2 regions of the Tepidibacillus fermentans genome follow, and region 2 is predicted to be linked to the other one. Evidence: riboswitches for the same ligand, from Rfam matches in the RefSeq annotation. Region 2 holds a riboswitch; the other holds the start of a gene.
The links. Region 2 has a riboswitch for cobalamin ahead of EDD72_RS03205 (FecCD family ABC transporter permease). Riboswitches for the same ligand answer to the same signal wherever they lie in the genome.
Positions count from the first base shown of each region.

Region 1 (16,309 bases), on a different contig from region 2:
GTACATGCTTGCCCCCAAGTACTTTATTTAGTTTTTGCTCAAGTTCAGTAATATCTTGAATGAATTCAGGATTTCTTTGTAAATCAGCAATTTTATATTTCATTGTTATCACCTCCATCCAATAGTATGCACTTAACAATTATCAAAGATTCCCTAATAAAAAGGATACCCGTTTATTTTAGGTATCCAATGGCTTGAGCTTTCTAGATTTTGGAATGAGAGATGTCTAGAAACTCATTAATTCTATATTCCACTTGAGTTTGATATTTTTGATTGAGTGTTTTTATGTAATACTCAATTTCTTCAAAAAATTCATCGCTTAAAATAGGATATTTTACTGTTCTGATTTGGCTATAAGGGCTATTTTGTTGAATGACGAGTTCAATAGATGTGAGTAGTTTTTCTAAAAAATGTTGAGTTGGTTCAATACCCATAATGGCTTGAAAAATCTCTTTGTCTTCATTGATATCTAATAAATGATAGGGCAATTTCATATCAATATGAAAACCATCAACTAGTTTTTGATTGATTAATGTCTTCATTTTATCTGGGGAAGTACCGTTGGTATTGATAATAATCAATCCATGAAATATACTTCGGATTCTATTTAAGAAGTTGATTATGGGTTCAATCTTTTCTAATAAAAATTCTCCACCACTGAAAATAATTGCATCAAAAAAATAGCCGTTCAACTGAATTTGCTGGATAATGTCTTCTTCTGTAAAAAATTCTTCATGTTTTTTTGCTACGATTTCATCATAATTATGACAACCAAAACAGTGCATGTTACAACCAACGAGGGAATGGATAAGTAGAGAATGGTGGCCTGGTAGATCAACAAATGTTCTCATCACTTGTTTATAAAACTTCATACGCTATCCCTCTTTAAAATACCTCTGTTAAAATATCCTCGTGGTGTAATTCCTTTAAATGTTCAGATTTTATACGTTTTCGTGTATTCCAATCAAATCGTCTAGCTTTACTCCAAAAATTTTGTTCACCATTATAAAAACCCTCTTGATCTACTTTTATCTTCTTTCGAGCGATCATGCGAACATATCCAATCACTCGACTAAATGTGGCGATATCATCACTACCACAAACCGGGCATATTCCAATGTTTTTCCCATCTTCGGCCAATAATTGCTGACCACAAGTCATGCAACTTGTGATGGTGGGTGTTAAAGTAATATAATTGATCGGCTTTTGAAATAACTTGTCGATATAATCTGCTAATAGATTAGGCTCAACCTTTGTTTCTAGAAAATGATGAAGAATACTTCCTGAGGTAGCATAAGCTTGAAATTCTGCAGCATTCTCTATCTGGGCTGAAAAGTCTTCTTCACTAAAGGGAAGCATACAACCAGAAGTTAAATAAACATCTTCCCCTTTTCCTTGAACAAAAATTTCTCGGTTATGTTCTTTTGCCCATTTCATATCATGGCGAGCCAGTTTGATTCCGGCATTTTCAGCAGGAGCATATTCTATTCCGCAAGCAACTTGGTCACGAACGATGAATTCATTTATCACTTCAGTCATATATTGCATGATTTCATGGGCAAGTTTTTTTCCTTGTTCATCTTTGATTCCATCTTTAAAACCAATATTGATCAATCCTTCGTGCATACTAGTGATGGCAAAAACATTAAAATAATTTTTAAGGTCTTTATTAAATGCAAAGAAAGTGGGATATAATTCTTTATTTGCTTCAATCCATTTTCTTTTCGCTTGATGACCTTTTTGCATGATTTCTAGGTATTCGCGCATTTTTTGTTTTAATAAATCTTTGTCATGGCCAAATTCCATTAGAAGGCGATTGGCGTTTAAATTAAGTACTTGCACGGCACCAGTTGACCCCGTGGAACTCCCAAAAATACCACTACCCACTTTAGAGAGCAAGCTTAAATCGATCTGTAAACGACAGCATAAGCTTCTGCTGGCTTCTGGATCCCGGGCCTTTATGTAAGGATTTAATTTTTTATAATAATCATTATCAAAGGGGGTTGTACGAAAATTTTCAAAATAAACGCCGCCCCAATTATACATTTTGTCTAACAAATATAAGAATAAATCATTATCAAAGTTAAAATGATCATCAATCGGAACAGTGATTAAAGGAAAGGTAAAAGGAATGCCATTTCCTGTTCCTTCAGCCATCACATCGATAATCGCTTGATTAATCCGATCAAAATATTCAGAGGGAATTTCTTTATATTTCATATTTCTTGCTTCTCCACCAATGACTATGTATTCATCTTTGATTTCTTCGGAAGGTTTGCCAAATTCCATCGTTATATTGGAAAAGGCAGATTGGGAACCGCTTCGAAGAGGCATATTCATTTCCCAAATTAAGCTTTGGAATAATTGTTTTAAATCGTTTTGGGAATACTTCTTTTGTGTTTCTATTTCTTCAAAATATAAATACGATGCAGCGACAGTTGTCATTTGCGACAGCATAACCGCTCCAGAAACTTGTTGAGACATTAAAACAACCACATTACTAAAATGACGTAAAAGCGTATCTAGTCTCTTCGTTGGTTTAGAAGACAACATATTTTTGGCAAGGGTAGGGATTCCAAAAGTGGCGATATCTCTACACCCAACACTAACACAATAAGGACTTAGTTGTTTATCATGGATGTAGACTATTCCTTGATCATATAAATCTTTTAATTCTTTAGGTAAAATTTCATTTAATAAGAATTCTTCTTCTGCAAAATTGGTTAAGTGGTGTCTTAATAATGGCAAAGAATATACATAATTACTGTTTTCCCTTTTTAAAAAATCTGTCTTTTTGTTTTCTACTGCTGACGTAAATGACCTGATAATTTCACTTGAACTGTTAAACATAAAAAAGCCTCCTTGTATATTTGATAAAAAAATCCGCTCAATTTTGAGCGGATTGAACGATGGCATAAAAAGGCAATTATAGAAAATATACCTGTTTATACAATCGTTCCATCCTCCCAACTCCCGAAGAAAATGAAACTTGAAAAGTAAGGCAGGTCTCCTGACTTGTGCTTCTTCCTACTTTGAATCCTTCCCGTACAAGAGCCATGAAGCATTCTTGCACAGTGGTTTTTACTCATTTCGTCCACACTAACAGTTGCGGGGACAGTTCTGGACTTTCACCAGATTCCCTTTTAAGTTTTAAAACACCTTACTTTTTTGCATAAAACACTATATATTGTTTTTTTAAAACGATTTTTTCTATATGTTGTATTCCTTGTTTGATATTAAATAACAAATTTTGCTTTTTTGCAATGATTATTTTTTATACAGTAACAAAATGAAAAATTTAGTTGACATGCTATCAGTCATGGGTTATATATAAAGTTAATAAAATTAAATATCGTTGGAAATAGGTTCCAAGTTATGCAATCATAACTTGGATTAAAAGGGAAGCCGGTGAAAATCCGACACGGTCCCGCCACTGTAACGAGGAGTCTGTATAAATCAATGCCACTGATTGTAAAATTGGGAAGGCCTTATACAGACGGTGAATCGAAGTCAGGAGACCTGCCTATTTTCTGAACACAAAACCCTACGGGAGATAGGGGAGTGTTTGTCGTTTCATTGCCATATCAGCATTGATTGCACTTTAGAACACTTCAACGCTTTCCTTGTAAAACGGAGTGAAGTGTTTTTCTTATGAAATAGGTGATATGGCGGAGAATATTCACTAGAGCACATCAAGCACTTCTATCTTTAGGGTAGGGGTGCTTATTTTATTGGGGGGAGGAATTGATTTGCAATATCGATCATTTAGTGTTGAGGTTTTGTTATTAACGATTTATTTTTTGTTCATTCCACAACCTGCTTATGCGATGCATATTATGGAAGGTTTTTTGCCGGTTAAATGGGCTGCTTTTTGGTGGGTGATTTCTACTCCGTTTTTCGTATTTGGAGTGAAAAGGATTCGTATCGTTATCAAAGAAAATCCTCAGTTTAAATTACTCCTTGGTGTAATAGGGGCGTTTACTTTCGCTTTATCTGCTCTAAAGCTACCATCAGTTACGGGAAGTAGTAGTCATATGACAGGGGTAGGATTAGGTGCCATCTTATTCGGTCCAGCGATCATGAGTGTAATTGGGGGAATTGTTTTACTTTTTCAGGCTCTTTTACTCGCTCATGGTGGAATTACCACTTTAGGTGCTAATCTTTTTTCGATGGCGATTATAGGGCCAATATTTGCAGTAGGTACGTATCATTTATTTAGACGTTTGTTCCATAGAGATAAGCTTGCAATCTTTTTCGCCGCAAGTTTAGGGGATCTAATGACTTATGTTGTGACTTCATTTCAATTAGCTCTTGCGTTTCCTTCACAAATTGGAGGAATGATGGAATCATTTCAGAAATTTTTTACGATCTTTGCTGTTACTCAGGTGCCGTTAGCGATGATAGAAGGAATCATAACAGTTATTGTTATTCAACTTTTAAAGCACAATCATCAGCAAGAACTGCAATTCCTTTTACAAAAAGAAAGGAGGTTTTTTACTTGGGGTAAATAAAAAAATACTACTTAGTGTATTCGTTTTGTTCCTTATTCTCTTTTTACAAAATTTTTTAGGAAATCTTGAATTTACTGGGACGGATGATCAAGCACAAGGAGTAATTTCAACGATAGATCGAGATTATCAACCGTGGATTACAAATTTATTTTTTGAACCTAATGAGACAATGGAAAAAATCCTTTTTTCCGTTCAAGCAATTTTAGGATTCGGTGTTCTCATTTATGGAATTGGTTTTTATCAGAGGAAGGATAATGACAGGTGAGAAATTAAATGTTGAAAATTGATCAAATTGCGTATACCAATCGTTTCATTCGAATTAATCCTTTCATCAAATTGATATTTGTGTTTGTAAGTTTTATCCTATCTTTTTTGTTTCATTGGATTGGCGATCTTATGATCTGGGTTATTACTGTCACGATCACTATTGGTTTTGCCAAAGTGCCATGGAAGGATTATCTAACATTATTGCTAGGGATGGGTCTTTTTCTAGGAGTTAGCCTTATGAGCATTATGCTATCCATTTCTCCATCACCAAAAATGATGTTGGGCTTTCTTTCCATCGGCCCTTATTATATTGGGATTACGAAACAAGGAATAGAAACAGCAGGAAGTATATTTTTTCAATCGCTGTCTAACACGGCAAGCTTACTTTTTCTTATACTGACCACTCCTTTTCATGACTTAATAAAAGTAATGGAAAAATTGAAAATTCCTGTTGATCTTCTCGAAATTGCGAAGCTCATCTATCGTTTTCTATTTGTTTTGTTGGATACAGCATATCAAATGAAAATAGCGCAAACTTCCCGGCTTGGTTATAAAAACTTTACTCGTTCACTTTATTCATTTTCTGCCTTATTATCACAACTTTTTATAAATTCTTTAGAGCGTTATCGAAAATGGGCGATCGGTTTAGAAAGCAGAGGAGCTATTGAAAGTTCTGCTGTAACTAAACAAGCCAATATCGAAGTATAGAAGGACGGAAAAAATTATGGAACCACCAATGATTGAATTTGAAAATGTAATTTATCAATATTCGAATGGAACGGTAGCACTTGATCACTTAACCCTAAAGATCCCGAATAGCAAAAAGGTTGCGCTAATTGGCCATAATGGAGCAGGGAAATCAACACTTTTAGGCCATATTAATGGCATTTTCCGACCAAAGTCAGGTAAAGTGACCGTCAATCAAAAAGAACTTAAGTATTCTCCTAGAGAATTAAATCGATTAAGAAGGAAGGTTGGTATAGTTTTTCAAGACCCAGAACAACAACTCTTCTTATCAAATGTTTGGGAGGATATAGCCTATGGACTCAAAAATTTGAACCTTCCCGATAAAATGATTCAAGAAAAAGTTCAGTTCATTATGGAATATTTACATATCACCCATTTGGTACAGAGGCCAATCCATTATCTTAGTTTAGGTGAAAAAAAATTAGTAGCCTTAGCTGGAGTCTTGGTGATGGAACCAGAGATTTTATTATTAGATGAACCAACCGCCTATCTTGAACCAAAGGCTATCGAACGATTGATCCAATTTTTAGAAGAAAAATCAAGCTCCAAGTTAATCCTTTTATCTACTCATGATTTGGAACTGGCTTATCAATGGGCGGACCACCTCATTGTTTTAAAAAATGGAAAAAAATTAAAAGAAGGAACACCTTTGGAGATTTTTTCTGACGCAACAATATTAAGGGATTCTGGCTTAAAACCGCCAATTTTTTGGGAAATCTACCAAGGGTTATTAAAACAGAAACGAATCGATTCTTCGATAAAACCACCAACTTCATCTACTGAATTATTATCTTTATTACATAACATCTGTAAATAAAAAGTGAAGGGAAATATGGACAAAATGGGAACGATTGGACATCTATTCATTGTTGGAATTGGACCTGGTAGTGTGGAATTAATGACAAAACAAGCACAACTTGCTATTAATAAAAGCGAAATCATCGTAGGTTATCGGACTTATATCGATCTTATCCTTCCATATATTCAGGGAAAAGAAGTGGTCGCCACAGGAATGACCAAAGAGATTGAAAGAGCAGAGCTCGCGATTGATCTAGCAAAGAAGGGAAAAATGGTAGCTGTTATCTCTAGCGGAGATGCTGGGGTATATGGAATGGCTGGGCTTATTTACGAAATTTTAGCATCAAGAGAGGGAAAAATATCTGTTCAAATTGAAGTGATCCCTGGAATATCAGCGGTTAACGCAGCAGCCGCTTTACTCGGTGCGCCCCTTATGAATGATTATTGTACGATCAGTTTGAGCGACCTTTTAACACCATGGGAACAAATTGAAAAAAGAATTCGTCTGGCTGCAGAAGCAGATTTTGTCATCGCTCTTTATAATCCTAAAAGTAAGAAAAGAATTCTGCCGATCCAAAAAACGCAAGAAATTTTATTGCAATACCGTTCGGCTGATACACCAGTAGGCATTGTAAAGAATGCGTATCGAGACGACCAAGAAGTCATCGTGACGACTTTAGGTGAAATGCTTCATCATGAGATGAATATGGTAACCACCATTATTGTTGGTAATCAGGCCACTTTTCAATTTGATCAAAAAATCGTGACACCACGTGGTTATCAAAATAAATACAGTTTAACAGAACATTAACGAAAAAATATAAATTTTGGGGGAGAAGAAATGGAAGCCATTTTATTTGTTGCACATGGGAGTCTCGATGCGGAAGGAAATGAAGAAGTATTTCGTTTCACAGAAAAAGTAGCACAAAAAATCAGAGAAATAAAGTCGGTACCGATTATTGAAACTTGTTTTTTAGAATTAACGACACCTACAGTTGCTGAAGGAATTGATCAATGTATTCGGCAAGGGGCAACAAAAGTCGCGCTCGTACCGATTATTCTTTTTTCCGCTGGTCATGCTAAAATACATATTCCCTATGAGATTGATCAAGCAAAAGGGAAATATCCAGACGTTACTTTTACATATGGAAGGCCCATCGCGATTCATGAAGTAACGTTACAAATTCTCACAGATCGTCTGAAAGAAATAGGTTTTCAAGGAGAAAGTGGGGAACAAAGGAAAGATGAAGCGATTTTACTTGTGGGAAGGGGAAGTAGTGATCCCGACGCAAACAGCGATCTTTACAAAATCATGCGGTTATTGTGGGAACGGACTCCGGTTAAGTGGGTTGAACCTGCATTCATGGGAATAACAGAGCCGACGTTTACAGAAGGGATCAAAAGATGTATTGCGACAGGGGCAAAAAACATTTATATTTTACCTTTTTTCTTATTCACAGGGATATTGATCAAAAGAATGGATCAAATGATCGAACATTATCAACAATTATATCCAAACCGAAAGATCAAAAGAGCTCCATATCTAGGGCTTGATCACAAATTAATCGATGTTCTCACTGACCGTGCCTTTGAAGCATTAGAGGGGAAACCAGCCCTTAATTGTGACTTATGTAAGTATCGTTTAAACTTTATACATCATTCTCATCATCATGATCACCATGATCACGTACATCATCATAATGGTCATCATCACCATAATCATCAATACGAAAAGCATACTCATCTTCAACATCATGAATAAGTGAACAAGAACCATAAGCAGAGGTTAGATAAAATGTTAGTATTAGCAGGAACAAAAGATGCAAGAGAACTAACTGCTTTTTTACGGCAACATAATAAGAAGGTATCCGTAAGTGTGGTCACAGAACAAGCTGCCCAAAAATATAAATCTTTAAACATCCCCATTTATATTGGAAGGTTAACGAAAGAACAAATGCTAGAAATGGTTCTTGCAAAGAAATTTAAAGCCATTATTGATGCGACACATCCTTATGCAGAACTTGTTTCAAAATATGCGATGGAAGTAGCAAAAGAAGTAAACATACCTTATTTACGGTATGAGCGGCCGTCAACAGTTCTAAGTGAGAGCCAATACCTTCATTTCGTATCTTCCTATTTAGAAGCCATTAAATGGATAAGAGAAAAGAAAGGTGTTGTATTCGTCACTACAGGAATCACTAAAATTGATCGATTTGCAAAGTCTTTATTAGGGGAGCCAAATATTCGACTCATTTTTCGCATTTTACCTACGGTAGAAAACCTAAAAAAGTGCGAATCATTGGGAATTCCAAAGGAAAATATCATTGCCATGCAAGGAACATTTTCAGCTGGATTGAACCAAGCCATCTATAAAAAATATGGAATCAATCTTCTAATTACAAAGGAAAGTGGGAAAGAAGGAGGATTTTTAGAAAAGGTAGAGAGTGCCATCCAAATGGGAATTGAGACGATCGTGATACAAAGGCCCAAACTCCAGTATCCTATCGTGTTTCATCAGTTTGAAGATTTGTTGAAATACCTAGAGGAACACTAGTAAATGAGTTGTAAATGGAATCAACGAAAGGTGAGGGATATGGATTTTTTCGTGGAATTTTCGCCAATAACGATTCAACCTCAGGAGATTGAGTTAAAAAGTTTTGAAATGATAGAAGAAGAAATCGGTAATCATTCTTTTTCCGAAGAACAATTTCCAATTGTCAAAAGAGTGATTCATACGACCGCGGATTTTGAATTAGGGAGAAGTTTACGATTTCATCCAGAAGCAGTGAAAGCGGGTATCTTCGCAATTCGCCAAGGAAAAAAAATTGTGACGGATGTGGAAATGGTAAAGGCTGGAATCCATCAATCTCGCATCACACATTTTGGTGGACAAATCATTTGTCATATACGGGATGAGGATATCGTCAAGGAAGCGAAAGAACAAAACATAACTCGTTCGATTCTTGCCATGCAAAAGGCAACAAGCCAAATCGAGGGGGGTATTTTTGCTATCGGAAATGCACCAACAGCACTTTTAGAACTGATTCGGCTGGTAAAATTGGGAAAAGCAAAGCCCGATCTCATCATCGGTGTTCCTGTTGGCTTTGTCTCTGCAAAAGAAGCAAAAGAAGAATTACAGAAATTAGATGTTCCGTATATTACCAATCAAGGAAGAAAAGGTGGAAGCCCAGTGGCTGCAGCAATTGTGAATGCTCTCTCACTGATGGCTCAACAAGTGAATCGGGATGAAAATGAGTAAGAAAAAAGGATTACGAAGCGGATATACAACAGGAGCCTGTGCAACTGCCGCAACAAAAGCAGCTCTACTTATGTTAATTGAGCAGAGCCAGATTTATGATATCGAAATCCAGTTGCCGATTGGTGAGAGGGTTAGATTTCCCATTCAAAACTCTACGTATAGCCTAACCACAGCAACGGCAGGTGTGATCAAAGATGCAGGCGATGATCCCGATGTCACTCACGGAGCGTTGATTCTGTCAACCGTTTCATGGCTTGATGAAGAAAGGATTGAGATAGACGGTGGAAAAGGGGTTGGTCGAGTAACCAAACCTGGATTACCAGTCCCTATTGGCGAAGCAGCAATCAATCCTGTTCCAAGACGCATGATCGAAAAAGAAGTAAAACAGCTTTTAGAATTCTATCAACTTACAAAAGGTGTAAAAGTGGTCATTTCGGTACCCAATGGTGAAGAGTTAGCGAAAAAGACATTAAATCCTAGATTGGGGATTATTGGTGGGATTTCCATTTTAGGATCAAGAGGTACGGTGATCCCTTACTCTCATGATGCTTACCAGGCAAGTATTGTTCAAGCGATTCGTGTTGCCAGAATCAATGGGATCGACCATTTTATTTTAACGACTGGGAGTACAAGTGAAAAGATTGCGCAGAACATCTTTAAGGAAAAAGAGGAAATGGCTTTTATCCAAATGGGCGAATTTGTTGGCTTTGCTTTAAAACACGCGAAAAGACTAGGAGCAAAAAAGGTAACCATCTTAGGGATGATTGGAAAACTATCCAAGGTTGCGCAAGGGAAGATGATGGTTCATTCAAAAGAGTCGAGTATTGATTTTCAATTTCTAGCTAATATTGCAAACCGGCTTTACATTTCCAATTCAGTTCAAGAAAAAATTAAACAAGCCAATACGGCTGCATGGGTTGAGAAAATCATCATCGAAGAAAATAGACCATCTTATTTTGCAGAAATTTGCCGTTTGGTCGCTTTAGAGAGTCTTTCTTATATTCAGGGAGGATTGATCCTAGAGGTCATTCTTGTTTCAAAATTGGGAAGAGTTCTTGGGAGGGTGGAGATGGATGATTGGAAAAATAAAGATCATTGGCATCGGTAACGATGTAGAAAATGGGATTTCCCCTCACTATCGAAAATGGATCGATGAAGCAGATATTTTAGTCGGCGGGGAAAGACACCTTTCCTATTTTCCTCATTTTCAAAAAGAAAAATGGGTCTTAAAAGGAGATCTTCCATTTATCCTACACCGTTTAAAGGAGGAAGCAATCAACAAAAAGGTGGTTGTTCTTGCTTCAGGTGATCCACTTTTCTTTGGAATTGGCCGTTTGTTTCTTGACATCGTAGGAAGTGAAAATCTATCCATCTATCCCCACCTTAGTTCACTTCAATTAGCATTTGCTAGGTTGGGAGATACTTGGCAGGACACTTATATAGAAAGTTTACATGGACGGGCACTAACAGGTCTAGCCCAAAGAATCGATGGAAAAGCAAAGATTGCTCTGTTAACCGATACTGTTCATTCTCCGACAGCGATTGCTAAGTATCTACTAAACTATGGATTTGATGAGTATGAAATGTTTATTGGTGAATATCTTGGTGGAAGAAATGAAAGGGTTTATCTATTATCTCTAGAAGAAGCGGCTGTTCAAACATTCGCACCGTTAAATATCGTCATATTGCGAAGACGAAAAGAAATTCCAGCCGTTCAAAGTTGGAATTTGGGAATCGAAGACGAAGAATTTTATCAAAAAAAGCCTAAAAAAGGATTAATAACCAAAAAAGAGATACGGGTATTAAGTTTAGTAGAAATGAAATTAAGATCAGGAGATATTCTCTGGGATATTGGAGCTGGTTCAGGTTCTGTTTCCATTGAAGCATCCAAATATCAGCCAGATGCTAAAGTTTATGCGATTGAAAAAGACATTGAGAATATAGATTTTATTAGAAAAAATATGAAGAAGTTTCGTACGGATTTTACAGTTATCCATGGAGAAGCCCCAGATTGTTTAAACGATCTTCCCGATCCAGATGTGATTTTTGTCGGAGGGAGCAATGGGAGGTTAGAAGAAATCCTTCAGCTAGGCTGTCATCGGCTGAAGCAAAACGGAAGGGTGATCGTGAACGCCATAACGATGGAAACGTTGATGGATACTTTGCATTTTTTTGAAAATAAGGGATGTTCACCGAAAATTACACTTGTGCAGATTGCCCGAAGTAAGCCGATTGTCAATAAAACAGGATTTGAGAGTTTAAATCCAATTTATATTGTTACAGCAACGAATTCAAAAGGGTGAAGAGAGGAAGAAGCGGATGGAAGAACATAAAATCGGACAATTTTTTGGTATTGGCCTTGGCCCTGGCGATCCCGAACTTCTCACATTAAAAGCATTACGGGTGATCAAAAATTCACCGGTGATTGCTTTTCCAATAAAGGCGGTAAATGAGGCGAGTTATGCTTTGTCGATTGTAAGTGATTTTATTGACATGGAAAGGCAGCAATTGCTTCCTTTACTTTTCCCGATGACCAAGAATAAAGAAATCATCAAACAGCAATGGAAAGAAGCAACAGAAGCAGTATTTCGCTACTTACAACAGGGAAAGGATGTTGCTTTTCTTACAGAAGGAGACCCTTTATTTTATAGTACATTTATTCATCTTCGCCAATATATGGGACTCCTTCATCCAGAGGTTGCCGTCCAATCGATTCCGGGAATTTCTTCAATTTTTGGTGCCGCGGCTTCATTACATTTACCATTAGCTGATGGCGATGCACAGGTCGGAATTATTCCAGCTACGAGAAATAAAGATCACATGAAAAAAGCAATTGAACAACATGAGACGATTATTTTCTTAAAAATAGCAAAAGTCCTTGATTTATTAGTCGATGTTTTAATCGAAACCAATACCTTAGAAAAGGCTGCAATAGTCACAAAAGCAACTTCAAACGAAGAAATCATCTACAAAAACGTATTAGATTTAAAAGGAAAAGAGTTACCCTATTTGTCATTAATGGTGGTGAAGAGAACATGATGAAAGAAAATAAGGCTTATTTCGTTGGAGCAGGACCTGGAGACCCTGATCTCATTACAGTAAAAGGGTTAAAACTACTGCAACAAGCAGATGTGATTCTTTATACCGATTCTTTAATCCATCCTTCTTTATTAGATAGGGTAAAAAAAGGAGCAAAAACGATTAAAACATCAGGGCTCACCTTGGAACAACAAATAGAGATGATCGTTGAAGAAATTCAAAAAGGAAGTCTTGTTGTACGCTTACATACTGGAGATCCTTCAATTTTTAGTACGACATCGGAACAAATGAGACGATTGCAAAGGGAAGGTATTGATTATGAGATCATCCCTGGTGTAAGCTCCGTTTTTGCGGCTGCTGCACAAATCAAGGCGGAGCTTACCATTCCAGAACTAACTCAAACTTTAATCATTACAAGAATAGAAGGAAGAACCCCTGTACCAGAAAAGGAGAAATTAAGGGAATTAGCACGTCACCATAGTACTCTTGCATTATTTCTAAGTTCATCATTTATTGGAAAAGTCGTAGAGGAATTAAGATTCGCTGGATGGGCAGAAGATACACCGATTGTGGTTGTATATCGTGCGACTTGGGAAGATCAAAAAATTATCCAAAGTACATTGGCAAAAGTGGTAGAGGAATTGAAGAAAGAGAATATTCACTCCCATGCGATGATTTTGGCCGGCAACGTTTTTCAAAATCATCTGGATATCGATAAAAATCGTTCCAAATTGTATGATGGGCGATTTAGCCATGGATATCGAAAAGGGGAGTAAATGGTGAAAAAAGCATATGCGATTGTGGCAATTACAAAAAAAGGAGTAAGTCAAGCACGATTTCTGCATGAGCGACTACCTGATAGTGATCTCTATTATCCAAAAAAATGGGTTTTCGGAGATGAAGAAGAAAAGGATATTTATGTGATTGATGGTAGTATGGCAACGCTCTTATCTTCCTTATTTTTATCCTATCGAGGATTGATCTTATTTATGGCACTTGGTGCTGTTGTGCGAATAATTGCTCCACTTATCAAGGACAAAAGGACAGATCCGGCAGTTGTTGTCTTAGATGACAATGGCCGGTATGCCATTAGTGTCTTGTCTGGACACTTAGGAGGGGCTAACCATTTAGCCAATCAAGTAGCCAATTTAATGGGGGCGATTCCAGTTATTACGACATCGTCTGATGTCAACCAAAAATTAGCTGTTGATTTGCTAGGAGTTCAATATGGTTGGCAGCTGGATTCCGTTCAACATGTTACAGCGGTAAGTGCAGCGGTTGTGAATGACGAAAAAATTGCGATCATTCAAGAAGTTGGAGAAAGGGATTGGTGGCCTTCTTCGATTCCTCGTTCTGAACAATTTACGTTTTATTCTTCGATATCAAGTGAAAGTAGAATCAAGGAAGATTATCAAGGGGCAATTGTCATTACCGATCGATTGCTTCATCAACAAGAATGGAATGATCTCCCTGAGAAGACCATTCTCTACCGTCCGAAAACATTAGTGGTTGGAATCGGATGTAATCGTGGTACATCAGCATCGGAAATCGAGTCTGTGATCTTTTCTACGTTAGAAGAGGAAGGGTTATCCTGGAAGAGTATTGACCATCTCGCAACCATTGATTTAAAAAGGGATGAATTAGGATTATTAGAGATTCATCAAAAGTACCAATGGCCAATCGTTTTTTATACTAAAGATGAATTAAATCAGGTATCCATTCAACATCCTTCAGAAACGGTTTATCGTCATATAGGGGTTTATGGGGTGAGTGAACCTGCTGCTTGTTTATCTGCTAGAACAAATCAACTTCTATTGCAAAAGAAAAAAGCAGGGAACGTTACGATTTCCATTGGTAGATTAGAAAAAGGAGTGAATTGATGAAAACACAGATTCCAAGAGTTGTTATTGCTGGGACAGGAAGTGGAGTAGGGAAAACGACGTTAACGATTGGTATAATGGCTGCTCTAGTAAAAAGAGGAATCACTGTTCAAGGGTTTAAAGTAGGACCCGATTATATTGATCCTACATATCACACTGCAGTGACAAAAAGGGAGTCAAGGAATCTTGATACTTGGATGGTTGATTCAGAAATCATGAAGGAAATCTTTATCCGTGGCTCACTTGGTGCAGATCTTGCAGTAATTGAGGGTGTGATGGGATTTTATGATGGCAAAGACCCTCTAAGCGACAGAGGAAGTACTGCGGAAATAAGCCGATTATTAAACGCTCCAGTCGTTTTGGTTATTAATGCAGAGGGAGTAGCCCGAAGTGCAGCAGCGATGGTTCTTGGGTTTCAGCAAATGGATCCCCGTATTCATCTTGCTGGTGTAATTGTCAATCAAGTGGGAGGGTTTCGACATTATGAATTGGTCAAAAAAGCGATCGAAGATATGACAGGAATTCCAGTGATTGGTTATTTAAATAAAAACCAAATCATGAGTATACCGGAAAGACATCTAGGACTTGTTCCAGCAATTGAACGAGGGGAACTTAATCCATTATTTCAGCAATTAGCCGAATTGATAGAAGAGCACATTGATCTCAATCAATTCGTACAGATTGCCAAAAAAGCAGAAGAAGTAGTCGTCAATCACCCCTCTATCTTTCAGCCATTTTCTGAGCGATGTTATCCTGTAACAATAGCTGTGGCAAAAGATCAAGCATTTCATTTCTATTATCCTGAGAATTTAGAGCTACTAGAACAGTATGGGGCAAGAATTCAATACTTTAGCCCCTTGGCTGGGGAAACCATTCCAGTTGATGCAGATGGATTGTATATCGGAGGAGGATTTCCGGAAGAATTTGCTGCTCAATTAACCGCACAGAAAAAGGTAATCGCTGATTTTCGGGAAAAGATCAGTCAGGGAATGCCAACATTTGCCGAATGTGGTGGCTATATGTTCTTAACTGAGGCGATCGTTGATCACAATGGAAATTCGTATGAGATGGTCGGAATCATTCCTGCAAAAGTTCAAATGCAACAACGTTTAGCTGCATTAGGATATCGGGAAATCACTGCACTTACGCAACAAGTATTATTAAACAAAGGAGAGACAGCAAAAGGACACGAATTTCACTATTCTAGATTAATTCCAACGATTGAAAACTACCCATATGCGTATAAAGTAAAGGGATTAGGCGGAGAATTTTTCGATGGTTACCATCAGGAAAATCTAGTAGCTGGATATACACACTTCTACTTTCCTTCAAATCCAAATATGGTTATTCATTGGTTAGAAAAAGCAGTTGAATATCAAAAAAAAGATAAATTCACTTGAAGAAAGGAGAGAAATTGATGAAAGAAACGAAAAAAGGCTTAACGATCATTTATACGGGAAACGGAAAAGGAAAAACGACAGCTGCAATTGGACTAGCCGTTCGTGCATTCGGTCAAGGTCTAAGGGTAGGCATCTTTCAATTTATTAAATCACCTGAAAGAGACTATGGTGAAAAAAAGACATTAGAGAAGTTAGGAATTGAGATCCACCAATTAGGAATTGGCTTTACTTGGACGAAAACAGCAGAAGAACATCGGCAGGCGTTAAAAAGAGGTTGGGAATTTGTAAAAGAGAAAGCAATGTCCGGCTCTTATGATCTGATTGTATTAGACGAGTTGAATAATGCTTTAGCAATCACTGATTTTCCCATTGATGATGTTCTTCCATTACAAGAAGTGATTCAATTTC
Region 1 is NZ_SMAB01000019.1:20,827-37,135, forward strand. It holds gene EDD72_RS12620 (hypothetical protein) at 1-103, opposite strand, end outside; gene EDD72_RS10270 (radical SAM protein) at 204-872, opposite strand; gene nrdD (anaerobic ribonucleoside-triphosphate reductase) at 886-2,850, opposite strand; cobalamin riboswitch at 2,984-3,178, opposite strand; cobalamin riboswitch at 3,347-3,541, shown strand; gene EDD72_RS10280 (energy-coupling factor ABC transporter permease) at 3,750-4,511, shown strand; gene EDD72_RS10285 (energy-coupling factor ABC transporter substrate-binding protein) at 4,516-4,776, shown strand; gene cbiQ (cobalt ECF transporter T component CbiQ) at 4,785-5,486, shown strand; gene EDD72_RS10295 (energy-coupling factor ABC transporter ATP-binding protein) at 5,503-6,342, shown strand; gene cobJ (precorrin-3B C(17)-methyltransferase) at 6,358-7,134, shown strand; gene EDD72_RS10305 (sirohydrochlorin chelatase) at 7,165-8,085, shown strand; gene cobK (precorrin-6A reductase) at 8,119-8,877, shown strand; gene EDD72_RS10315 (precorrin-8X methylmutase) at 8,917-9,582, shown strand; gene EDD72_RS10320 (cobalt-precorrin-5B (C(1))-methyltransferase) at 9,575-10,690, shown strand; gene cbiE (precorrin-6y C5,15-methyltransferase (decarboxylating) subunit CbiE) at 10,656-11,885, shown strand; gene cobI (precorrin-2 C(20)-methyltransferase) at 11,902-12,621, shown strand; gene cobM (precorrin-4 C(11)-methyltransferase) at 12,618-13,397, shown strand; gene EDD72_RS10340 (cobalt-precorrin 5A hydrolase) at 13,398-14,501, shown strand; gene EDD72_RS10345 (cobyrinic acid a,c-diamide synthase CobB) at 14,501-15,901, shown strand; gene cobO (cob(I)yrinic acid a,c-diamide adenosyltransferase) at 15,919-16,309, shown strand, end outside.
Region 1: another riboswitch for cobalamin. It lies ahead of EDD72_RS10280 (energy-coupling factor ABC transporter permease); the one in region 2 lies ahead of EDD72_RS03205 (FecCD family ABC transporter permease).

Region 2 (16,309 bases):
AAAAGGAGATCAATATTCGATTTGATGGGAATCTACTTGTCATGTCGAAGTGTAAAATGGCGTTTGTCAGAAAACTACCTACCTTGGATGATATCAAGAAGAATCACGATAAATTTACTGACGAGCTTGAAAAGTTTAAAGAAAGACATTCTAATCTTGCGGAACTTATGGAAAGTAGTGGAATCAGAATTATATTATCTCCCATTAATCCAAACGGAAGGTGCAACTTCATAGACTTATGCTTGTAAGAGAATTTGTGGTACTTTTAATTTCGGATGATTCACTACAATCAGTTTTGTTTGATAAACCCGTTCGATTTCTTCCGCGCGAATGACCTCTTCCACTTTTCCTAGAGACTCCATCTTACCATCATGAATTAGCAACAATTGACTGCAATATTGTGCTGCTAAATTGAGATCGTGCAATACCATAATCACAGTAATTCCTTTTTCTCGTTGCCATCTACGGATGTGCTCTAGCACAACCATTTGGTGACCAATATCTAGATAAGTAGTTGGTTCATCGAGAATAAGCACTTCTGGTTGTTGCACCATGGCTCGTGCAAGCGAGACTAATTGCCTTTCTCCACCACTTAAGGTTGCAACTTGTTGTGCTCTCTTTTCCCATAATCCTAGCTGATGGAGGGTCTGTTTAACTATGAATAGATCACGACTTGATAGACTTGAAAAGAAGTTTAACCACGGGTATCTTCCCATCGCGACCACTTCCTCTACCGTAAAAGAAATAGGTGGTGTCCCTTTCTGGGACATGACCGCTATTTTTCGAGCCAACTCTTTTTTTCGATAGCTCGTTATTTTTTCTCCCTGAAATAAGATTTCTCCTTCATCAACGTCAAACAAACCACTCATAGCATGGAGTAAGGTGGTTTTCCCACTTCCATTTGGTCCGATGATGCCAAGGATACTTCCCTCTTCTATTTCAAAATGTATATTATACAACACTTGTTTTTGACCAAAAAAATGGGAAACATGATTCACTTGGAAGAGACTCATTTTTTAACTCCTCCCATTTCGACTTTTATAAAATAGATAGGCGAAAAAGGGTGCACCCAAAAACGCAGTAAGAACACCGATTGGAATCTCTCTTGAAGGAATAATAGTCCTTGCTAAGGTATCGGTCCAGAGTAAGAAAATTCCACCAGCAATCACAGAGACCGGTAATAAGATCTTATGATTGGAACCAAATACGATACGGATCAAATGAGGAATGATAAGACCAATAAATCCGATGATTCCCACGATCGAAATAGCCGATGCAGCCAAAAGTGATGCAAAAGCTAAGATCAAAACTTTCTTTTTCTGGACATCCATTCCTAAATGAATTGCCGCATTTTCACCAAGAGAAAGGATATTAAGATCACGTTGTTGAATGAGTAAGAATAGTGTCCCAATCATGAAATAAGGAATCAGTACCCAGACATCCTGCCAATCATGATTAGCTAAACTCCCCATCATCCAGAAAACAATCGATTGAAGTTTTTTATCTGATATGGTGATCAGAAAAGATAAAACGGCCCCCATAAACGATTGCACAATCACTCCCGCTAGAATGAAGGAGTCACTTCCTCGATGCCGTTGTTTACCCGATATTAGCAGTACCAAAATCAACGCTAGTACTGAGCCAAGAAAAGCAAAAATAGGCAAAGTAAACCGCCCAAACAACATAAGATTCGGTATAAAAAGAATCGCGATTGCCGCACCTAATGCAGCCCCTGAGGAAACACCAAGAATATAAGGATCAGCAAGTGGATTCCTTAATACTCCTTGAAAGGCAACGCCAGATACCGATAGCATAGCTCCAATTAGGATAGCGAGGAAAACTCTAGGCAATCTTAGATTCATCACGATTAATTCTTCACTAGCCTCCCATGTTGGAGTACTGTTAATAAACGGAATATGGTGAATCAAAATTTTTGTCGTTGTTGGTAGTGCTACTGAAACAGAGCCAATCGAGACACTTGCAAAGATTGAAATTAGGAGCAAGAGGATAAGCCCTCCTGTCCAAATGATCATGTTTCTTTTCTGATTCATAACTTCACCTATTGAAATAATGATAGAAAAAGCAAATTAAAAGCAAAATCCCTTTTTATCGAAGATAAAAAGGGATCAAAGTAACATGATGAGTTAATCAGTTTATTGATGCCTCCCCTTTTCCTCGAAGGTTTAGCTTCCTTAATAATAAATAGGCAGGTCTCCTGGCTTATGGCATACCTTCCACTCCTTCCCATCTAACGACAGTGGATTCTTGAGGAGGCTTCTACCAAATACAGTGGCGGGACCGCATCGGATTTTCACCGATTTCCCTTTTCATCCTTCTGATTGAATCAGTAGGAACCTATTTATCACACGCTATTTTGTTTTCTGTGTCTATTATAGCGCACTACAAAAAATTCACAAGCAATAGCAAACTATTGTCAGAATTTTTTATTCATCTTCGCAATCAAAAAAAGCGACTGAATGAGTCATCGTCTGAGTCAGTAACACACTGGGAGAACAGCCTAATCGATAAAAGAAAAATTGTTTTCTTTTAAACTGTTTCATTTATCACTTCATTTTTTTGTGTTTGTAAAATATAAACCTATTCACAATCAGGATTCCAATCAGTATTAAGAAAATCCAAAACGTTCCTCTCATCCAAAAATACATATGGTGCACCATCATCCCTCTACCCATCATCATCCCCATCTTATATGGAGGAAACCAAATCATCCGAATCGCGAACAAGAGGAAGGAAACACCAACAAAAATTGAAAATACAGAAAAAATAACCCATAAAAATTTTCTCATGATTCCCACTTCATTCCTTCAAAATAGATTCAAATCCCTCATTCTTATTCTACTTTATATCCGATTCCCCATACCGTTTTTATGATTTGTTCTTCTAATCCAGCTTTTCGAAGTTTTTCTCTCAGATTTTTAATATGAGAATCAACGGTTCGATCCTCTCCCATAAAATCGATACCCCAAACCAGTTCAACCAATTGTTCTCGTGAAAGGACTTTCCCTTTGTGCTTAATTAAGATTTCCAATAAATCAAATTCGGTTTGAGTAAGGTTGATCGTTTTTTCTAAGTAAGTAGCAATCCGCGCTGAGAGATTTAAAACAATCCCTTTATATTTTAATAACTCATCTTCTTCTGTATTTTTTTGTGTTCTTCGTAATAAGGCCTGGATACGAGCAACCAACTCTGCCTCTTCAAATGGCTTTACCAAGTAATCATCGGCTCCAGATGTAAGTCCAGTTACTTTATCCTCTGTCGTGCCTTTTGCTGTTAGCATCAAAACGGGTAAATCAGAAACTTTCCTCACTTTCTCTAATGTTTCCCAACCATCCATGACAGGCATCATGATATCAAGCACCATCAAATCATATTCTTCTTTTAGGATTTTATCATATGCTTCTTTTCCATTTTCTGCTTCATCTACTTGATAATGATGTTGTTGTAAATAAATTCGCAGTAGTTGTCTCATATGAAATTCATCATCAACGATTAAGATCCTAGTCATAGCTATCAACTCCTACAAAACTGATTGTAGAATGAAACTATAAAGAAAGTATGAAGATCAATCAAATGATCTTTTTGGATTAGTTTACCATAAAATCAGAAATAATTCCTGTAAAAAAAAAAAATCCCACTGTGTATATCACACAATGGGAAACGTTTCGTATGTAAAACTTATTTTGCTGCTGCATCCATCACGCTGATCATTAAACCTTCTACTTTGTCAGCGATTTTATTCCACTCTTCTTTTCCATATTGATTTAATAGGAAAGTAGGTCTTGGTAGACGAACATTTACACCATTTTCATCTTCAGTAACCGTGATTTTGCATGGTAGGAAGATGGATACTTCAGTACCTAAAGAAAGGATTTCGTAAGCCTCACCCGCATTGCAAATTTCTAATACGCTAACCTTCTTTTTAAAATCGTATCCTTTCGCTAAGATGTTCTCATGAATGTTAATACGAGCTACAATTTTAAATGCAATCTTCTTTAATTCTGCATCAATTGCCTCAATGGTTTGTTCAAACTCTTTATTTGATGCTACAACATATTCAAAGTGTTCCATATCTATACCCCTCCAAAAAAGTTTTTAGGAATAATTCCTATTTTCACTTTCCATTTTACTTTTTTTCTTACTATATAGACAAGAATCATTCTAATTTTTTTTGAACTTTTCTTAAAAAGTGATGATAAGTGCTGATCCTGATATTTAGCCTCTTTTTATTTTTAAAATTTATTCTTTTAAATGAAAGGATTTTAGAAAAAAATGGAGAACTTATTTTTATAGAAAATTGCATAAATTTGGAGGCATCATAGAATGAGTTTTATTCTGAACTACTTATTTATCACCTTTCCAGAATTTTTTACGATCTTCTTATGGGGAACAACACTTTTTGGTTATCGTTTTTCTGAAATAAAAAAACAAATTCTATTCATGGCCGCTTTCTCTGGATTGTTCTCTGATCTTTTATGGAAGATAAATATTTTATCCGACTTTAGAATTCTTATTACTTTAACTTCAAGCTTTCTTTTATACAAATTTATATTAAAAAATAGTTGGATTCGTTCTTTTTTCATTTTTTTTAGTACTTTTTTTAGCTTATTGATTACTGAATCTATTATTGTGATCGTAGTAGGACAATTTATAAACATAGATGATATTTTGCAATCATTTCCTTTAAAGTTCCTTATCACTTTTTTATATTTATCCCCGTTAATGTTGGGTACTTGGATTCTACATAAAAAAAATAAATCAATTCTATCATTTTTCAATCAAAATGGCTATGATAGGAAAAAAGCGCTTTATTGGACAATGATTTTTGTTTTTGCCTTTTTACAAGGTTATCTTATTATTTATATGAATTACGCTTTTTACATCGAAGAATATCAATTTTTACATAAAGAAATCATATTTAAAATTTCTGGGTTCCCAATAGTCAGTCTAATACTCATTATCGCCAACATCGTACTTATTTATTTTACAATCAAACTTAAAAACTATCATTTAGAAAAAGAAATTATCCAATACGAAGATAGCTATCATGAAAATATTCAAAATTTAATCCATACTTTAAAAAGTGAAAGACATGATTATCTCAATGAAATTCAAACATTATACATACTCGCTAAGACTGAAAGTTTTGATGAACTGAAACAATATATTCAGCAACTTGTTAACAATATACAATCGTTAAATCGTGTAACACAAATTAAAAACATTCCCGTTAGCGCACTATTACATTCAAAATGGAATGAAATTGAATCAAAGGGAGTTGCTCTAGAAGTTATAACAAAAACAAGTGATATCTTTCCTACAATAAAAGGGTATGATCTCGTAAAAATCATTAGCAATATTTTAGATAACGCATTGCGAGCCGTAACTGAATTTCCGGTTAAAAATCCCAAAATTGAATTTATTTGGGATAAACAAGGGAATGAAGCAGTCATCTCAATAGCAAATAACGGACCAAAAATCGAAAAAGAGCTACTCTCAAAAATTTTCCAACAAGGTTTTTCAACAAAAAAAGCAAATGGTCAGCATGGATACGGATTATCAATTGTCAAAAAGATAATCGAAAAATATCATGGTTCGATTGAAGTTTTGTCAGATGATCATAAAACGGAGTTTATTATGAAAATCCCATTATGAGGTGAATAGATAATGTTAACAACTATTTCCTACATATTGGCCACTAAATTAGCTCATGCTGCCGAACGAGAGGACGTAGATTATATTAGGTACGGTATTGAGATTACTCTTAGTGTTCTTTTAAAGATTGTTTTCTTTATATGGATATCGTCACTTTTTGGGGTAACAGCCAAAATGTTAATTGTTGCTTTTTCATTTGCTTTTTTCCGTATTTTTTCCGGAGGAATTCATCTTTCAACTTTTCTTCGTTGTCTAATTTCCTCTACAATTTTATTCTTAATCCCTTCAATAATAATAACAAAGGATTGGTTATTCTCTCCAGTAATATTAACAGTATTTACCTATCTAATTGGTATTTTATCTACAATATTTTTTGTTCCAATAAGTGCAACAAACCGTCCAATCCCCATTGAGAAAAAATCAAGTTTTAAATGGAAAAGTTTTTTGTTTCTATCTTTATGGTTTATTCTAAGTTTATTTTTTACCAAATATTTACATTCAAAAACCTTTGCCATTTACTCTTCTTTTGGAATACTCATTCAATCTTATACTTTAACACCTCTAGGTTCTAACACCTTTAAGATGATAGACAAGTTTTTCGATCTTAAAAAGAAAGGGGGGTATAAAAATGAAAAAATTATATAAGAAGATTGCTTCTTTATTTGCAATGGTAGCTAGAATTGAAACATCCGCCGCTAGCGTGTATTTTATCTATCAACCAGATCCACCCAAATCAAAAAAAGCCCATTAATTTGGGCTTTTTTTCTCCATATTATAAGCAAAGGAACGTAGCAAATGTATTTAAATAAGTTAATCAATGTTTTTGAAAAAAAGAATGTTCTTCATCAACATCCTTTATAAATATTAATCATTCTGTACTTTTTTTCGGCTTGCTCGGTAGAACTCATTAAACAACTTCATCAATGCTCGTTTTTCGATCCTAGATACATAAGAACGTGAAATCCCTAATTCCTTTGCAATCTCTCGTTGCGTTCGTTCGTTTCCATCTACTAATCCAAACCGGCCAATCACCACTTCTTTTTCTCGATCATCTAGAATATGCAGATGATTGTAGATTTTACTCTTTTCTATCTTCAATTGAACTTCATCCACAACAACATCTAAATCTGTTCCAAGTACATCAATTAAAGTGATTTCATTTCCTTCTTTATCCGTACCAATTGGATCATGAAGTGAAACATCTTTTCTTGATTTTTTTAGTGAGCGTAGATGCATTAATATTTCATTCTCAATGCAACGTGCGGCATAAGTTGCTAATTTTGTTCCTTTATTGGATTGATAGCTTTCAATTCCTTTAATTAGGCCAATGGTTCCAATTGAAATCAAATCTTCAGCATCTTCTCCCGTATTTTCAAATTTCTTCACAATATGGGCAACAAGTCGTAAGTTATGTTCAATCAATTTATTTCTTGCATTTTTATTGCCTTTTAATAATAGCTCAATCTGTTTTTCTTCTTCCTTTTCATCTAATGGTTGAGGAAAGGCATTATTTTTGACATACGATACAAATAAGGAGAGTTCTTTAAACAATAACGCAAGAGCAGTAAAAATCCCCGGCACTTTGTCACCCCCTAGGCGTTTAAAGAAAAAACTATTATATTCTATGTAATAGGCCAACTTAATTGTGCCTGTACATTTTCAATTCAATAAAAAAAATATAGATGGGGGTTTTCCATTGGGATTATTTTTTCTTGAGTGCCAATTCATCCATGAGCTCTAAAAATATTTTTTTTGCAATTCGTTCTTTTACTTGTTTTTCAAGCTCAGATAAACTTCGAGTATCTACATTCTTAATTGCAACAGCAATCGCATAACGTGGTCTTTCCACTGGGCCATAACCAATAAACCAGCTATTGTACACACCTTTAACCGATGTTTCTGCTGTTCCTGATTTACCAGCTAAATCCCATCTTGCTTGATTGAGATATCGCCCTGTTCCTTCATCAACCACTTTCTCCATCATCTTTTTTAGTCTTTCATAAGACCGCTCATTTCCAATTAGCGATTCCCTTTTTTGTATTGGAAATTCAAAGTATTCTGTTTCGTTTTTGTAGATGACTTTCTCAACCAAACGCGGCTGATATACTTCGCCATGATGAAGAATCGTTACAATCAAATTGGCTGCAGCTAACGGTGAAATTCGTACATCTTGTTGACCGATTCCAGTTCGGAGAATGGAACCAAGGTCTTTTCTCTTCATTGGCTCATAAAAGACACGATTGGATTGCTCATTATCGATTTGTTTGAAGTTTTCTTGCTTAAAAAATTCATCTGTCCATCCTACGATACCAACTAAACCTAGCTTTTCAGCATATTCTTCGATTTTTTCTGGACCTAATCGTTTCGCCAATTCTCCAAATACGATATTACAAGATTCCGCAAATCCTTCCTCAAATGTAATTTCTCCATGGGCCTTAGAACAAGTGAATTGTTCGCTTCCGTAATCTCCAGAGCAAAAGAACTTCTCTCCTTCTTTTACCACACCTTCCTCCATCGCTGCTATTGCGATAAGGGTTTTGAAAATGGAACCTGGCTCGATCACTTGTACCGCTTTATTATTCCAATTCGTTGAATTCGGATCAACTTGATTAAGATTAAAATCTGGAGCACTTGCCATCGCTAAGATATCTGCATTTTTAGTATCAAGAATGACTATGCTTCCCTCTTTCAAACCGCTTGCCTGTAGTTCCTTTTGCAGAATTTCCTCTGTTGCCTTTTGCATCTCTTTATCGATGGTGGTTACAAGTGACAGTGGGTAAAACTGATCCTCTTGGATTTGATATTTTGAAGCCAGACCATTTAATGGTTTGCCCTGATTATCGACAAAATAAGCGATCTTTGATTCTTTTGTTCCTTGAAGAATCTCTTGAAAGGTTTTTTGTAATCCTGAACGGCCAATCAAACTGTTTCTATTTAATAAACCTTCTTCGAGAGATTCATGATATTTTTCTTCAATTTCTTTCGGATCATTTGCTAAAAAACCGATCAAATGTTTAGCAACCATCTGCTCTTCATCCTGAAAATGATAATTGCTCACAATAATCCCCGGTATTTGTAAAGATTCGATTTCTTTTTGCTGGTAAGTGCTAACTGTAATCGGTTGGCCGTTTTGTTGTAAATAAGTTGGCCTTTTTAAACTTTTTAACTGTTTAACTAAAGACTGTTCATCTATTTGGAGGATTTTGGTTAACGCTTCGATCTTACTGCGTTCAATCGATTCTCTGATAAAAGGAAAAACAATAACCGTTTGCAGTTCTTTTTCACCTAAAAGTGAAATCCCATGCCGATCATAAATGTTTCCTCGTCCACTTGATAAAACAAATGACTGTTGTCTTTGTTTCACAGAGTTTTCAATTAAGTTGATATGATGCTTGGAAAAGTCTTTCGTAGCAATGATTTGAATCCAGGCTAAACGCCCGATTACAATTCCAAAGAGGAATACGATGAGCAACATCACCCGAAACATTCTTTTTTTGCGGCTTTGTATTATCGACATTTTCTTTCTCCCCTATAGATGTAAGGTAATACTATCATCGACAGATTTCAGGGGAGATAAACATAAAAAAAGTGAAGACTAGATCGATCTAGCTTCACGTTCCGCAAGAATCGTTTTTATTTTTGTCACAAGTAAATCAATCGCGACTTTATTTTTTCCACCTTCAGGGATAATAATATCCGCATAACGTTTTGTTGGTTCGATGAATTGAAGATGCATAGGACGAACAACTGATAAATATTGATCGATGACAGACTCCATGGTTCTTCCTCTTTCACGGATATCTCTTACTAATCGGCGAATAAAGCGTTCGTCTGCATCCGTATCAACAAAAATCTTAATATCCATTAAATCGCGTAACCGTTTATCTTCCAAAACAAGAATTCCTTCAATGATAATGACTTCTTTTGGTAAGAGTTTAACCGTTTCTTTTTTACGGGTATGAACGGTGAAATCATAAATTGGTTTCTGAATCGGTTTATAGGCTAACAAACGATGAAGATGCTCAAGAAATAAGTCATTATCAAAAGCAAATGGATGATCGTAATTGGTTTTTACCCTTTGTTCAAAAGGCAAATGAGATTGATCTTTATAATAGGAGTCTTGTTCGATCATGAGTACTTGTTGATCAGGGAAACTCTTTAAAATCCGCCTAGCGACTGTTGTTTTTCCTGATCCCGTTCCACCGGCTACTCCGATTACAACGGGTCTTTGCATAATTTAATTCTCCTTCCGCATCATATCATAAGGATAAACAGGTTGGTCTACTTTGATTTTCACAATTTGTAGTGGGTGTCTCGCTGCGTCAAGTTCATTTCCTTCTTCATCCACAATTCGTTCAATCCGCTGAATAAATTTCGTATTTGGGCCGAAGAATTCAACTTCTTGTCCAACTTGGAAATTATTCCTTTGTTGAATTGTAGCTATACCTGTTTTTTCATCATAATTCAGGACAAGGCCTACAAAATCATACTTCCTTACTTTTGGTCCTTCTCCATAGATTTGATCCTCTTTATTTGGCATTCGATAATAAAAGGCCTTCGTCAATGGGCGATGACTTGCTTTTTCAATTTCATCTAACCATGCAGGGTTAAATCTATAATTCTTTGGATCTGTGACATAGGTATCAATGGCTTGACGATAAGCATTTACCACGGTTGCCACATAATGGACACTCTTCATTCTACCTTCTATTTTTAAAGAGTCAACCCCTACTTCAATCATATCTGGGATCGAATCGATCATACATAAATCCTTCGAACTCATCGTATAAGGATCATCTGTCTCTTGAAATAATGGAATTTCTTGTTTATCTTGAACATTTTCTTCTTCGATTATTCCATCTTCAAATAAATCATATTTCCAACGGCAAGATTGAGCACAACCTCCACGGTTCGCATCACGACTGGTCATGTGATTAGATAGAACACAACGACCAGAGTAAGAGATACACATCGCACCGTGAATAAAGGCTTCAATTTCTATATCCACATGCTTTTTGATTTCACGAATTTCCCTTATCGAAACCTCACGGGCTAGCACGACTCTAGAGATTCCTTCTTCTTTCCAAAATTGAATCGACTGCCAATTGGTCGTAGACATCTGTGTACTTAAGTGGATTTCTATTTCAGGAACCAATTGTTTTGCTATTGTAATGATCGCTGGATCGGCAACAATAATCGCATCGATCCCAATTTTATATAATGTTTTCAGGTAATCTTCTAAACCATTTAGATCATCATTATGAGCAATAATATTGGTCGCAACAAATACTTTTGCTCCACGAGAATGAGCAAAATCCACACCCTTTTCCATATCTTCAAAAGTAAAATTACCTGCTTTTGCACGTAAGCCAAATTGTTGTCCACCGATATAAACCGCATCTGCACCGTATCGTACCGCGAATTCTAGTTTTTCTAAGTTACCTGCAGGTGCCAGTAATTCTGGTTTTCTGATAATTACCGGTTCAGGTTTTATGATTTCTTGTTCTCTTGAAATGATACTCATGCTGTTCACCACCTTCGTTTTAATAATATTGTTCTTTAAAATAAAACCCAGTCCCAAGTGGGCGATTTTTCGGTTGTATCGCTTCAATATCTTTGGAAGATACAGTAACCTTGTTTCCAGTTACATATTGATCAATCGCTGTCCGATAATGTTGAACGACTTTTTCCAAATAGTTCGTTGATTTTAAAATTCCCTCAATTTTGAGACTATCAATCTCTGCATCTATTAATTTTCCAATATGATCAATCATGCAAATATCTTCCGCACTCATGATGTGTGTACCATGAAGATCTTCAAAAACTGGATATTGTTCGTTAGGACGTTTATGCTCTCGTAAGAATAACCCTCGATCTTGGGAAGTATCCTTTTGTTCTTGACCTGTAAAATCAAGGTAGCTAGATACAAGTCCCCTTTTTGAATGAAAAATACACGTCATTCCGTGAACTTGAACCTGTACTTCAATATCAACATGTTGCTTAATATCAATCACTTCTTGAAGGGACAATTCCCTTGCAAGGATCGCTCTCGTTGCTCCTTTTTTCGCCCAGTAATTCACCGTTTGATAATTCGTGGACGTTGTCTCCGTATTCCAGTGCAGAGCAATTTGTGGAGCTACTTTTTTCGCGATCATAAGAACAGCAGGATCACCAAAAACGATCCCATCCACCTCAAATTGTGCTAATCGTTGAATATATTCTTCTAGCCCTACTAACATTTCATTATGAAATAGAGCATTCATCAGCACATAAATCTTCTTTTGATTTTGGTGGGCAATCTTGGTCGCCTCCCCAATCATCTCAAGGGTAAAATGGCCTGGCATACGTAGCCCATATTCTTTGCCCCCAATATGAAGAGCATCTGCACCTGAATCAAACAAACGCTGCACTTCGTCTAGATCCTTTGCAGTAACTAATAATTCAGGCTTTTTCTTCGCTGACATGTCTATTCCTCCAATTTATAGGATATCGCTAGTCCATCACCAATTGGAACAAACGATGTGAGTAGCTTTTTTTCATCTGCAAGTTCTTGATTGAAGCGATGAAGCTTTTTTAACATAGGTTTTGTTTGCACGATTTCTTCCTCAGCGATATATCCGCGAAAAAGAATATTATCAAACACAAAAATTCCTCCCACAGGTAATAACGGGAAGGCTAATTGAAGAAATTGTTTATACTTTCCTTTGGCGGCATCAATAAAAATAAATTCAGATTGAGGTAAGTGAGGAAGGATTTCGATCGCATCCCCTTCATACAAAATGATTTGCTTATCCAAGCCCGCGATTCTAAAATTTTCCTTTGCCCGAGCAATCATTGTCTCGTTACGCTCGATCGTATGAATCGTTGCATAGGGAGCTGATTTTGCCAAAAAGATCGTAGAAAAACCAATAGCCGTACCCACTTCAATGATGTTTGAGGGACGAATCATATTTAATAAGACTTGAATCAGCTTCATACTTGGTACTTGAATAATTGGAATTTCTTCCTTTATTCCTTGTTGTTGCAATTCCTCAAGAAAGGAATCATCAAGGGGTAATAACTCGGTTATATATTGATCCACTTCTTCTTTAATAAAACCCATGTTCTGCTTCACCTCAATCACGACAAAAAATATTTTAACATATTCACAGTGTTAATTCATCTAATAAGACAAAGAAATTGGCATTTTCGCCAATTTCTATTAATCAAGCCTCTTCTTTCTCACTTTTAACTTACCAATTCCCTTTTAAACTGAGCCGGGAATCGGAATCATACTTTTGGTGTTCAGCGAATGTTTTTGAAAAATAGTGTTCGCCAGAACCATCTTTTTTTGTGACAAAAAAGAAATAATCATGTTTTGCAGGAAAAATAGCAGCTTTGATTGCTTCTATGCCTGGGTTTGATATTGGCCCCGGTGGAAGCCCATCATTAATATATGTGTTGTAAGGGTTTTTGATTGCTAAATCGGCAAAAGTGAGTCGATCTTTTTGTTTTCCTAATACAAATTGAACAGTAGCACAGGATTGTAATTTCCATTTATTATTTAAACGATTATAAAAAACTCCTGAAACAATTGGTCTTTCCTTAGCGACACTCACTTCTCTTTCGACAATCGAAGCCAAAGTAACTGCCTGATGGATACTCATTTTTTGATTTTGAAGAACTTTAGTCCATTCCGGTTTCCATTCTTTTTGAAATTGATGTAACATCATATTGATAATTTCTTCTTCTGTTGCACCTTTTTTCACGACATAAGTATCTGGAAACAAATATCCCTCTAATCGATATTGAATGTTCGCATTATTCGGAATGGCTTTTATAAAATCATAGTTAAAATTACCTTCTTTTGCTAATTTCAAAAAATTCTCCTTATTTACAATTCCCTCTTTACTAAGCTTGTCTGCAATTTGCAGAATCGTATACCCTTCCGGAATTGTAAATCGTACCGTATCCAATACGACATTCCCTGATACAAATTGTTGAACGATTTCACTTATACTCATCTGTTTAGATAATTGATAGCTACCGGCTTGTAATTTTGAAGCGTCACCTTTATATTCTAAATATAGTTTAAATGCCCATTCACTCTTGATTAATTGATGTTCTTTCAGAATTGAAGCGATTTTTGTAGGTGTACTTCCTGGGGGAATTTCTATTTTTACCTTCTGTACAGCCGTCGAATCAACGGGTTGAAATTGTGAATAAACATAACTAATGATGATTACAGCTAAAATTACGACAGTCCCAGAAATGGATAAGATCCATTTTCTCTTTTGGCTGAGATCCATGATTCTCCCCTCACCATCTTTTTTATCTCCTATATCGTTATTAAGTTAGCATAAATCGCCAAAAAAAACAATGAGAGAAGGAAATCCCTCTCTCATTCTCCATTTTGCATCGTCCATTCATCGAATAACTCAACAACATCTTCCCATTCATCATCATCTTCAATAAATTCTAAGTCAAAATCTCCATTGTCTAATTTTACAACACGGAGAACTTCAATCTCTCCTTCTTCAGATTCGGAAGATTGAAAATAAGCATAATGTTTACCGTTAAAAACTAACTCTAGTAATAGTTGAAAAAGATATTCCTTTTCATTTTCATCAAATAGTGTGACTTCTGAGCCCAACTGTTCTTTTAACAAATGGACTTCTTTGATTTCTCTTTTCTGCATCGTTTGTCTCTCCTAAGGTTCATTGATTAAATTCATAATCAAGCGTATTGAATACTTCCTCAACTAAATCCCACTCTTCCTCATCTTCTATGGGATAAAGCTTCATGTCTTGACCATCTTCTTCAAAACGAAATGCATAAACCTCTGCTTCTTCCTCATCTCCAGTAGTATCTGCTGGAGTAACAAGGATATAACGTTTATCCTCTACTTCAAACTCATAAATGATCTCAAATTTTTCTTCATTTCCTTCATCGTCAGGAATAAAAAGAAATTCTCGTTCTTGTTCTTGACTCATATCGATCACCTCTTCGCATCTAAATAGCCTTGCAAAATCACCATAGCAGCCATTTTATCAATGACCTTTTTCCTCTTTTTCCGACTTATATCCGCTTGTATCAAAGTTCTTTCTGCCAAAACCGTAGTTAAGCGTTCATCCCATAAGCGAATCGGTAGTTCAAATTCAACTTCTAATTGTTTGGCGAAATCCATGATCATTTCAGCTCGTGGACCAATCGTACCATTCATATTTTTTGGTAAGCCAACGACAATTTCATCCACTTCATATTGATCAATGATCTCTCTTAGACGTGTCAAATCATGATCCAATGTTTTTCTTTGGATAACCTCAACACCCTGAGCTGTCCAGCCTAATTCGTCACTAATGGCTATACCAATGGTTTTCTCACCTACATCTAATCCTAGTATACGCATACGATAAATTCCCTCATACTCTAAGTGTTCTTTTGTCTAAATTGTGAAAGAAAAGGGGAGTCATTCTCCCCTTTTGTAACGAAGAATTTAAATTTTTTATATCTTTGACTTACTCATGGTGCTGTTTAAGATAGAATCTGACTAATTCCTCGATGATCTCATCGCGTTCAATCTTACGAATTAAATTCCTTGCGTTATTATGCCTTGGAATATAAGCAGGATCTCCAGATAGTAAATAGCCGACAATCTGATTGATCGGATTATATCCCTTTTCTTTTAAGGCCTCATACACCAAGATGAGTACATCTCTTGGTTCAACCCCTATCTCTTCAGATTTCACGTTAAATTTCATCGTATGATCCATCGAGCTCATTGGTAACACCTCTTTTCCAGATTCTTACGCACATGAAACGTTCCAGTTAAATTATGCTAATTTCATTGTAACCGATTTTACATATTCCGTCACGTACTTCAATGCATCTTGTATTTTTTCTGGTTCCTTTCCGCCAGCTTGAGCCATATCAGGTCGTCCGCCACCACCGCCACCGACTCTACTTGCTAATTCTTTAATTAAGTTTCCAGCATGGTAACCTTTCTTGACCAAATCATCAGAAACAGAAACAACAAGATTTACTTTATCATCTTGTACAGATGCGAGAACAATAATACCTGTCGTTACTTTTGTTTTTAGATCATCTAATACATTTCGTAGATTTTTCATATCCATGGAACCTACTTTTGCGCGTAAGACTTGAATGTTTTCGATTTGCTCGACACGATCAACAAGATTCTTCGCTTCAATATTGCTCAATTTCGCTTTTAAAGATTCATTTTCTTTTTGCAGCCCTTTAATCGTTGATTGTAATCCTTCAATTTTTTCAGGAATATCTTGGATGTTCGCCTTTAATTCTTGCGAGACTTGTTTCAGAAGAGACAATTGCTGGTTCATATACTGGTATGCCCATTTTCCCGTGACCGCTTCAATCCTCCGAATTCCTGCCCCAATACTGCTTTCTGAGACGATCTTAAACATTCCAATCTCACCGGAATTACGAACATGACAACCACCGCATAATTCTAAACTATAATCCCCAACTTGAACAACACGAACTTCATCTCCATATTTTTCATTAAAAAGGGCCATAGCTCCCATTTTTTTTGCTTCATCAATGGGTTTAATCATGGTTGCGACCGGATGGTTCTTCCAGATTTGTTGGTTCACTTTTTCTTCCACTTGAGCTATTTCTT
Region 2 is NZ_SMAB01000003.1:113,006-129,314, forward strand. It holds gene EDD72_RS03200 (ABC transporter ATP-binding protein) at 237-1,013, opposite strand; gene EDD72_RS03205 (FecCD family ABC transporter permease) at 1,017-2,051, opposite strand; cobalamin riboswitch at 2,189-2,374, opposite strand; gene EDD72_RS03210 (response regulator transcription factor) at 2,852-3,526, opposite strand; gene EDD72_RS03215 (DUF302 domain-containing protein) at 3,697-4,089, opposite strand; gene EDD72_RS03220 (sensor histidine kinase) at 4,342-5,673, shown strand; gene EDD72_RS03225 (accessory gene regulator ArgB-like protein) at 5,686-6,318, shown strand; gene EDD72_RS03230 (cyclic lactone autoinducer peptide) at 6,302-6,424, shown strand; gene sigK (RNA polymerase sporulation sigma factor SigK) at 6,538-7,254, opposite strand; gene EDD72_RS03240 (peptidoglycan D,D-transpeptidase FtsI family protein) at 7,376-9,190, opposite strand; gene udk (uridine kinase) at 9,269-9,910, opposite strand; gene EDD72_RS03250 (peptidase U32 family protein) at 9,911-11,197, opposite strand; gene EDD72_RS03255 (peptidase U32 family protein) at 11,217-12,137, opposite strand; gene EDD72_RS03260 (O-methyltransferase) at 12,140-12,787, opposite strand; gene mltG (endolytic transglycosylase MltG) at 12,906-13,961, opposite strand; gene EDD72_RS03270 (DUF1292 domain-containing protein) at 14,054-14,350, opposite strand; gene EDD72_RS03275 (DUF1292 domain-containing protein) at 14,370-14,645, opposite strand; gene ruvX (Holliday junction resolvase RuvX) at 14,651-15,061, opposite strand; gene EDD72_RS03285 (IreB family regulatory phosphoprotein) at 15,171-15,434, opposite strand; gene alaS (alanine--tRNA ligase) at 15,486-16,309, opposite strand, start outside.